3 regions of the Caballeronia sp. LZ001 genome follow, and region 3 is predicted to be linked to each of the others. Evidence: predicted binding sites of a transcription regulator. Region 3 holds the regulator's gene; each other region holds the start of a gene.
The links. Region 3 encodes HrcA, which represses chaperone genes, less so after heat shock. Its sites were predicted from a motif close to TTAGCACTCNNNNNNNNNGAGTGCTAA; they were not measured.

Region 1: the regulator HrcA is predicted to act here: its motif matches at 1,903-1,929, upstream of rpoH (RNA polymerase sigma factor RpoH).
Region 2: the regulator HrcA is predicted to act here: its motif matches at 1,383-1,409, upstream of P9292_RS29570 (co-chaperone GroES).

What each region holds. Positions count from the first base shown of each region.
Region 1 is NZ_JARTVX010000004.1:2,904,700-2,907,975, forward strand. It holds gene leuA (2-isopropylmalate synthase) at 1-620, shown strand, start outside; gene P9292_RS24455 (nuclear transport factor 2 family protein) at 644-1,027, opposite strand; gene P9292_RS24460 (acyloxyacyl hydrolase) at 1,073-1,639, opposite strand; gene rpoH (RNA polymerase sigma factor RpoH) at 1,993-2,928, shown strand; partial or broken gene nagE (N-acetylglucosamine-specific PTS transporter subunit IIBC) at 3,114-3,276, opposite strand, start outside.
Region 2 is NZ_JARTVX010000004.1:3,962,825-3,966,100, forward strand. It holds gene P9292_RS29560 (DUF2242 domain-containing protein) at 1-617, opposite strand, end outside; gene P9292_RS29565 (DUF4148 domain-containing protein) at 802-1,119, opposite strand; gene P9292_RS29570 (co-chaperone GroES) at 1,488-1,778, shown strand; gene groL (chaperonin GroEL) at 1,872-3,276, shown strand, end outside.
Region 3 is NZ_JARTVX010000004.1:2,737,363-2,740,638, forward strand. It holds gene hemH (ferrochelatase) at 1-655, opposite strand, end outside; gene hrcA (heat-inducible transcriptional repressor HrcA) at 784-1,800, opposite strand; gene P9292_RS23700 (NAD kinase) at 1,990-2,883, shown strand; gene recN (DNA repair protein RecN) at 2,913-3,276, shown strand, end outside.

The DNA.
Region 1 (3,276 bases), 170 kb from region 3:
TTGCGCAGCGTCAGCCGGGCACGGTCTGGGAAGTGCCGTATTTGCCGATCGATCCCGCCGATCTCGGTCGCAGCTACGACGCCGTGATCCGCGTGAACAGCCAGTCCGGCAAGGGTGGCGCGACTTATCTGCTCGAACGCGGGCTCGGCTTCACGCCGCCGCGCCGCGTGCAGATCGAGTTCAGCCACGCCGTGCAAAGACTTGCGGACATGTCGGGCGAGGAAGTCACCGGTGACGCAATCTGCACACTCTTCAAGCAAGAATATTTCGACGCGGGCGGCGTGGTCGCGCGCGTCGATGCGGCGACGCTCTCCGTGTTCGGGCGCAACGTCGCGGTGCCGCCGGCATCAGGCGCGACGAGCGGCGATGTCTACGCGCAAGCCGTGGCGGCGTGTTTCGATGTATCGGCAAACGTGAGCTGGTTCGAAACGGCGGTAACGGCGAGCGGCGATACGGCCGTCTTCGTAGGCTGCCGCGTCGGCGACGAGCCGTTGCGCTTCGGCGTCGCGGTGCACGCGAATCCGGCGTTGGCTGTCGTGGATGCGGTCGTCAGTGCGGTGAATCGGTCGAAACCATTGGGCCGTCAGGCAGAGCGGCAAGACGAAGCGGTCGAGGCTTGATGCCTCGACGTCGCGCGCGGCGGCTACTCCAGCGCCACGCGCGTCGCCTGCAAGGCTAGCAGCAGCCATTGTCCGTCGGTCTGAACGTGAACCGCGGTGTAGGCAATGGGAAACAGCAGCGCGCCGTTTTTCGATTCCATCTCGATCAGCGCCCGTCCCGAGACCAGGCACGTGTCCTTGCCGGCGACGATCACGTCCTGCGACTGGATCTCGATCTGCCGATAGCGGCGTCGACCAGCGGTGATCGCGTCGATGAACTGGCGCTTCGTCTCGCGCTTGCCGTTCGTGTGAACGTAGCTGACGTTCTCGGCCAGAAGCGCATCCAGAGCCGGGCCGTCGCTGTCGACCATCGCCCGGAAGCGATCGCGCTCGAGGCCTCGAATGGCCTCCATGGATTTTGCCGGCATCTGTCGGTTCCCCTTGTGTCGAGAAACCGATGCGCCGGCGCCCCGTCAGAAGTTGTATTGCAGATATAGCTGGCTGAAATTTATACCAGGATTCGGCTCTTTGATACTGGCGTTCGACAGATGCTGAAACCGGAAGCCCGCCTGATAGTTCTGCTTCTCGCCGAAGATCGCACCGACGCCGACCATATCCGCGAACTGGAACGCGGACGACACCGTGAAATCCGTCGTGATTCGCGTATGCGACAGAAGCCGCACGCCGACGCCCGCTTCAATGAACGGCCGGATATATCCCGAACTCTTCACGAAGCGCAGAACCGGCGTCACACCGAATTCCCAGATGTTCGGGTGCACGGCGTTGCTTTCCTGCGAGTGCCAGTAGGCAACGTGACCTTCGCCGAGCAAGGTGAAATGGAAGCCGCCGATTTCCCACCAGGTCAGATTCGGGTCCCATACGAAGCCGAGATCCGCCTTTTTGATGTCGCGATCGGCCACGCCGCCCGCGATTTGCAAACCGAAGCGGTCGGCATGCGCTGCCGCCGACGTGACTCCTAGCAACAGGGCAATTGCGCCGTGGGACAACAGATGACGCCAAGGGCCTTTATTTTTCTGCATGGACACCCCATCTGTGGGATTGACGAGTCGAGCCGCCAAGCGGGCTTCGCGCATTGTAGATTCATCGTCTCATAATTGCACGAATGATTGCCATTAGCCTATTTGCTTGAATATCCTGTCTTCCTTACGTCAAAGTAAGGTAACTAATTCAATCTCACGTGACGAATCGGTAATAATGGTACGATTCGGATACAGTGCTCAGCTATGAATCCACAAAGTTGATAGCTTTGTGGGAACTCTCACATTCGTTTCCCCTCTAACACTTAGCACTCGTTGAAGCGGAGTGCTAATATCATGTCTGACTTGCCGCGCCTTTGCGGCAACAGGCATTTGTTGATAAGGAGCTTATGAGCGTGTCCAATGCGATGACCCTTCCGAATGTTCTTAGCTCGGCACCTGCCAAGGCAACTTCGGCAGGCGCGCTGACGTACGCACAATCGTCCATGTTGACCGGCCAGATCGGCAACATCGATTCATACATACAAGCGGTGAACCGCATTCCAATGCTTTCGCAAGCAGAGGAGCGTCAGTACGCCACCGAATTCCGCGAACAGGGCAACCTGAATGCGGCGCGGCAACTGGTGCTTTCGCACCTGCGCCTCGTCGTGTCCATCGCCCGGAATTACCTGGGTTATGGTCTGCCGCACGCGGACCTGATCCAAGAAGGCAATATCGGTCTGATGAAGGCCGTCAAGCGCTTCGATCCCGAACAAAACGTACGCCTCGTGTCGTACGCCATGCACTGGATCAAGGCGGAGATTCACGAGTACATCCTGCGCAACTGGCGCATGGTGAAGGTCGCGACGACCAAGGCGCAACGCAAGCTGTTCTTCAACCTGCGCAGCCACAAGACCGGCACTTCGGCGTTCACACCGGAGGAAATCGAAGGTCTGGCAAGCCAGTTGAACGTGAAGCGCGAGGAAGTCGCCGAGATGGAAACGCGTCTGTCGGGCGGAGATATCGCGCTCGAAGGCCAGGTCGAAGATGGCGAGGAAGCCTATGCGCCGATCGCCTATCTGGCTGACTCGCATAGCGAGCCGACGAATGTCATCGCCGCGCGTCAGTTCGACAAGTTGCAAAGCGACGGGTTGGCTTCCGCGCTGGAATCGCTGGATGCGCGTAGCCGCCGTATTGTCGAAGCGCGCTGGCTCGAAGTGCAGGACGACGGCTCGGGCGGCATGACGCTTCACGAACTGGCGGACGAATTCGGCGTATCGGCCGAGCGTATCCGTCAGATCGAAGCGAGCGCGATGAAGAAGATGCGTTCCGCGCTGGCCGAGTACGCGTGATATCGCGGTAGCTCGATGACCGTAGTTCGGTGCTGAAGTAAGTTCGAAGCCCGCTGTTCCGAAAGGACAGCGGGTTTTTGTTTTTGGGCGGAGGTGTGCCGTAACGGCAGCAGTGACTTAAACGTCGCCCACTATAAAAACGGCGCCCGAAAGCGCCGTTCATCAAAACCAGACCGAATCTCGCATCAAGCCGGCAACGGCGATGCCCCGCCGCCACTTCCCGGCACGCGCGTCGCGAGTTGTGCCGCGTAACGCTGCGCGGCCGCGCCCACGACGATGTGGAACGTATCCGCCGACACCCACGCGACATCCAGCGTCGACAGGCGCTGACGATCCACCGCCGAAGGA
Region 2 (3,276 bases), 1.2 Mb from region 3:
AGATCCGGTGAACTCACGATCAGCGACGGTGCGAGCGGCTTGCTCTTGACCTCATCCGATGCGATGGGCGAACTGCGCGGCACCGTGCTCAGATAGTGCCCCATCAGCCCGAAGAATCGGTCATAGAACTTGCCGGCGGGCACGGTTTCACTGGAAATCTTGACCATTGCATCGCTGTTCGAACGGATCGGCAGCGAAAGCGAGCCCAAGACGCTCAAGCCCACGCTTGCGGAGGTATCGCTCTTCTTGAGCGCATAGCCGTCCTGCACCGCGTTCACATAAGCGATGCTCGTATTAGTCGTGTTTTCGCCGGGCGTGCAGACCACATGGAATGAGACGACCACGTGCGTTTCGGTGGACGGCTGGAAGTTCTTGGTGGCGTCGACGGTATCGGCTTGCGCCATCGTCGTGAGAAAGCCTTGCGAGAGCAGCGCGCGGCGGGCCGCCTCGCAGGTTTCGTTCACGGTGGCGTCAAAGTTGCGCGCGAACGGGCTTGCACCGGAGTCGAAAAGTTCCTGCTGATAGCTCGGCGTGGTCGCCGCGCGTCCGCCACAGGCGGCAAGGGCGAGAATTCCGAGGGAGAGAAAGGCAAGGCGCAGCGACGACGACATAGGCATGAGAGGCAGCGAAGACGAAATTTGTGATGCAACAAACACAAATTGTAGTGCCCTCCGACTGCGCGAGAAAAAAACGTAGTCCAAAAACATCGTCGAATCCGTGGCTTACAGAAACTTTTCCTTCAGGATGCGCAAAAAGCAAAAGCCCGGCGTGCGTGCCGGGCTTCGTTAGGCGAATTGACGATTACGGACGATTGAAGTCGACCGGATTCGGGTCGATAGCCGCGCGACGGGTAGCACCCGAAGCGGCAGCGCCTTCGCCGACACCGCCAAACGACGATGCAGCCGTGCCCTGTTGCGCGTTCAGGCGTGCTTGCGCGGCCTGAATGTTGGCGGGGTATTGGGTTTGATCGCTGGCCGGGTTGTAGCCTGCGCGTTCCAGTTGAACCAGTTGAGCCTTCACTTCAGCACGCGTCACCGGCGCGTTTTCTTGCGCCTGGGCGAAAGCGGGGACTGCAAGGACGGCAGCAACGGCGATTGCAGGGATGATCGACTTGAACATGATGAACCTCCTATGTACTGATCTCGGGAACGTTGCGGGTGGAGAGTTTGTCTCTTCACTGCTTCGTCGTTGAAATGCAGTCTAGGCCTCGCCGGCCCTAGTAGAAACCCTAATTAAGCAAAATCAGAATTGACGAATTGACATTAATCTAGCCAATCGACCTTACGAAATCCATAAATTTCCCCGTGTTTAGACAAAAGTACGCGAAATAGGGAATGCCCGTCTGTCCCCGTCCTTGAAATTGTCAAACTCGGTCCATATAATTAGCACTCACTGCACGAGAGTGCTAACAAATTGCCGCTCGGGCAGCTTTGCTTACCGGGCGGGTTTCCCCCGCGTTTTCAGTCTCAATCAAGAGAGGAGTGTGTATGAATCTTCGTCCTTTGCACGATCGCGTCATCGTTAAACGTCTGGATCAGGAAACCAAGACTGCCTCGGGCCTCATCATCCCCGAAGCTGCAGCCGAAAAGCCGGATCAAGGCGAAATCCTGGCCGTCGGCCCGGGTAAGCGCGATGACAAGGGTGTGCAGAACGCCCTCGACGTGAAGGTGGGCGACCGCGTGTTGTTCGGCAAGTACGCCGGCCAGACCGTCAAGGTCGACGGGCAAGAACTGCTCGTGATGCGCGAAGAAGACATCATGGCCGTTCTGGTCAAGTAAGCACCTTCCTGCACTTCGGCTTCGCCGCAGAGCCGCTCCATTGGAGCCTGCCGCCCGAAGCCTCCAAACTGAATCGACTCAAGGAGTTTGAATATGGCAGCTAAAGAAGTCACTTTTGGCGATACCGCACGCGCCAAGATGGTCGAAGGCGTGAACATTCTGGCCAACGCGGTCAAGGTCACGCTGGGTCCGAAGGGCCGCAATGTCGTGCTCGAGCGCAGCTTCGGCGGCCCGACGGTCACCAAGGACGGTGTCTCGGTCGCGAAGGAAATCGAACTGAAGGACAAGCTCCAGAACATGGGCGCGCAAATGGTCAAGGAAGTGGCTTCCCGGACCAGCGACAACGCCGGTGACGGCACCACGACCGCTACGGTTCTGGCGCAATCCATCGTTCGCGAAGGCATGAAGTACGTTGCATCGGGCATGAACCCGATGGACCTGAAGCGTGGTATCGACAAGGCAGTGGCTGCAGCTATCGAAGAACTGCGCAAGATCAGCAAGCCCTGCACGACGAACAAGGAAATCGCTCAAGTCGGCGCGATTTCGGCGAACAGCGACACGTCCATTGGCGACCGTATCGCTGAAGCAATGGACAAGGTCGGTAAGGAAGGCGTGATCACGGTTGAAGACGGCAAGTCGCTGGAAGACGAGCTGGACGTCGTGGAAGGCATGCAGTTCGACCGCGGCTACCTGTCGCCGTACTTCATCAACAACCCGGACAAGCAAGTCGCCCTGCTCGAAAACCCGTTCGTGCTGCTGCACGACAAGAAGGTTTCGAACATCCGCGATCTGCTGCCGGTACTGGAACAAGTCGCGAAGGCTGGCCGTCCGCTGCTGATCATCGCTGAAGACGTCGAAGGCGAAGCGCTGGCTACGCTGGTCGTGAACAACATCCGCGGCATTCTGAAGACCGTTGCCGTCAAGGCTCCGGGCTTTGGCGACCGTCGCAAGGCCATGCTGGAAGACATCGCTATCCTGACCGGTGGTCAAGTGATCGCGGAAGAAACCGGCCTGACGCTCGAAAAGGCTACGCTGGCTGAACTGGGTCAAGCAAAGCGCATCGAAGTGGGCAAGGAAAACACGACGATCATCGACGGCGCTGGCGAAGCAGCAAGCATCGAAGCGCGCGTGAAGCAAGTGCGCACGCAGATCGAGGAAGCAACGTCGGACTACGACCGTGAAAAGCTGCAAGAGCGCGTGGCCAAGCTGGCTGGCGGCGTGGCAGTGATCAAGGTCGGCGCTGCGACCGAAGTCGAAATGAAGGAAAAGAAGGCACGTGTCGAAGACGCACTGCACGCAACTCGTGCGGCTGTGGAAGAAGGCATCGTGGCCGGCGGTGGCGTCGCGCTGATCCGCGCTCGCAAGGCTGTCGAAGGCGTGAAGGGCCTGAACTCGGACCAGGACGCGGGCATCCGCATCGTTCTGCGTGCGATGGAAGAGCCGCTGCGCCAGATCGTCACGAACGGCGGCGAAGAAGCTTCCGTCGTGGTGGCGGCTG
Region 3 (3,276 bases):
GCTTGGGGACGCCGTGAAAACTCAGCACGAGCTTGTCGCCGGCGGCAAAATCCGGCACGCCGTGATGACGCCAGTAATCGCGCACCTGCTCTGCAAGCGCGGAGATATACGCCGGATGATCCGCGTAATGACGAATGGTGCGAATCTCGGGCTGATTGCGCACGCGCTTGAGCGCGGTAAAGGCGTCGTCGAAAGCGGTCGCGGTGGTCGAAGACGAGTACTGCGGATACATCGGCACCAGGAGAATGCGCTCGGCGCCTTCGAGCTTGAGCTGATTGAGCATGACGCCGATGCCCGGCGTGCCGTAGCGCATCGCGTAGTCGACGAGCACGTGGTAGTCGTTTGCCGCAAAGAGGCGCCGCAAGCCCTCGACCTGCTTCTCCGTATAGACACGCAAGGGCGAGCCTTCCGCCATCCAGACCTGCGCATATTTCTTTGCCGACGCGCGCCCGCGAAACGGCAAGATGATCAACCGCAGAATGATCTGCCAGAGCAAGGAGGGAATCTCGACCACGCGCGGATCAGACAGGAACTGCGCCAGATACTTGCGCACGGCACGCGGCGTGGGCGCGTCCGGCGTGCCGAGATTGATCAGCAGCACCGCGACACGATGCGAAGCGCTAGGCTGCGAAGGCAACTCGAGATCGAAACGCATAGGGCAAGGCGGCCGGAAGTGGTCGAAAGGTGAAACCCATTATAGCGGCGCGTTTCACGCCGCATCATTGGCCGAACGGCCTAGTGGCGGCGCGGCGCGCGGGCCGGCATGATGGGCTGAAGGAAAAGCTATTGAGAACTGAGCGACATGGACAACAGGCGTGCGGTGATATCGACGATGGGAATCACGCGGTTGTAGGCCATGCGCGTGGGTCCGATCACGCCGAGCGTGCCGACGATCTTGCCGTTGACTTCATACGGCGCGGTCACGACGCTCATTTCCTCGATCGGCACCAGATTAGATTCCCCGCCGATGAAAATCTGCACGCCCTGCGCGTGACTCGAAACATCCAGCAATTGCAGGAGGCTCGTCTTTTGGTCGAACAAATCGAACAGCTTGCGCAGCCGCGCCATGTCGGACGAAAGGTCCGCCACTTCGAGCAGATTGCGCTCGCCGGAAATCAGCACGGTCTCGCCCGGATCGGTTTCGGCGGTGCTCGCGACCACGGCGGCCTGCATGAGCGCGGTCATGTCGCCGCGCAATTCGTCGATTTCCTGACGCAGCCGCAGACGCACTTCGTCGAAGGACAGGCCCGCGAAATGCGCGTTGATGTAGTTGGAGGCTTCCGTGAGTTGCGACGGCGAATAGTCGCGCTGCGTCGCCATCATGCGGTTCTGCACGTCGCCTTCGGGCGTCACGATGATAAGCAGAATGCGCTTGTCCGACAGCCGCATGAATTCGATCTGCTTGAACATGTGACTGCGGCGCGGCGTGAGGATCACGCCCGCGAACGACGAGAGACTCGACAGCACGCTCGCCGCCGCCGCGACGATCTTCTGCGGCTCCTCGCCTTGCAGGCGCGTCTTGACGGCGGTGGTCATGGCTTCGTCTTGCGGCGCTTCCACGGTGAGCATGGTGTCGACGAAGAGCCGATAGCCGCGCGGCGTGGGAATGCGTCCCGCCGACGTGTGCGGGCTGACGACGAGGCCGAGGTCTTCCAGGTCCGACATCACGTTGCGAATGGTCGCGGGACTCAGCTCCAGGCCGGAATGCCGTGATAACGTGCGCGAACCGACCGGCTGACCTTCGGCGATGTAGCGCTCGATCAGCGTTTTGAGGAGGGTTTGTGCACGTGGGTCTAGCATGGGGAAATTTTAGCCTAACGTGTCGTGGCGCGGCGAACGTACCCGCCGCGATGAATCGCTTGTCGAGCGATTCAATGTCCGCTCCATTCTAGCGATAAACAACGGGCGTGCCCCGGCGTGATCGGGTGGCGTCGCAGCCACCCTTCGCGCACGGTTCTTTTCGCCTTCCACCTATGGTGTAATGCCGGCATGGAAATTGGCCAATTCAAGACTGTCGCGCTCATCGGGCGCACCAATACGCCCGGCATCGAGACGCCGCTGCGCCTGCTCGCGGAGCTGATCTCGAAGCAGGGTTTCGAGGTCGTGTTCGAGGCCGGCACCGCGAAGGATGTCGGCGTGACCGATTACCCGGCGCTCTCGGTCGCCGAAATCGGCGCGCGCGCGGACGTGGCGGTCGTGCTGGGCGGCGACGGCACCATGCTCGGCGTGGGCCGCCAACTTGCGCCGTACAGGACGCCGCTCATCGGCGTGAATCACGGGCGGCTCGGCTTCATCACGGACATCCCGCTCACCGAGATGCGCGAGATCGTGCCGCAGATGCTCGCCGGACAGTTCGAGCGCGAGGAACGCAGCCTGCTCGAAGCGCGTATCGTGCGCAACGACAAGCCCATCTATCACGCGCTCGCCTTCAACGATGTCGTGGTCAATCGCAGCGGCTTTTCAGGCATGGCGGAACTGCGCGTGTCGGTGGATGGCCACTTCATGTACAACCAGCGCTCGGATGGTCTGATCGTCGCGACGCCCACCGGCTCGACCGCCTACGCGCTTTCGTCGGCGGGGCCGATTCTTCATCCGCAGTTGCAGGGCTTCGTGCTCGTGCCGATCGCGCCGCATTCGCTCTCGAACCGTCCGATCGTGCTGCCCGACGACTCCAAGGTGACCATTCAGTTCATCGGCGGGCGCGATGTCAACGTGAACTTCGACATGCAGTCGTTCACGGCCGTCGAGCTGAACGACGCCATCGAAGTGCGGCGCTCACGGCACACGGTGCCGGTGCTGCATCCGGTCGGCTACAGCACGTACGCCACGTTGCGCAAAAAGCTGCACTGGAACGAGCATCCCTCGCAAGACTCCGCCCTCTGAAGCGCTCACCACGCCCTTTCCAAGCGTCCATGCTCCGTCATCTCTCCATTCGGGACTTCGTTATCGTTGCCGCGCTGGATATCGAGTTCGACTCCGGCTTCACGGTTTTTTCGGGTGAAACCGGCGCAGGCAAATCCATCCTGATCGACGCCCTCGCGCTCACGCTCGGCGCCCGCGCCGACGCGAGCGTCGTGCGCACGGGCGAAGCGCGCGCCGACATTACCGCTGAATTCACCACGCACGCGCAAGTGGCGCGCTGGCTGGACGAGCACGCGCTCTCGCAAGACAGCGACACCGTCATGTTGCGCCGCGTGATCGATTCCGGCGGCCGCTCGCGCGCGTTCATCAACGGCACGCCGGCCACGCTCACGCAACTGCGCGAAGTGGGCGAAA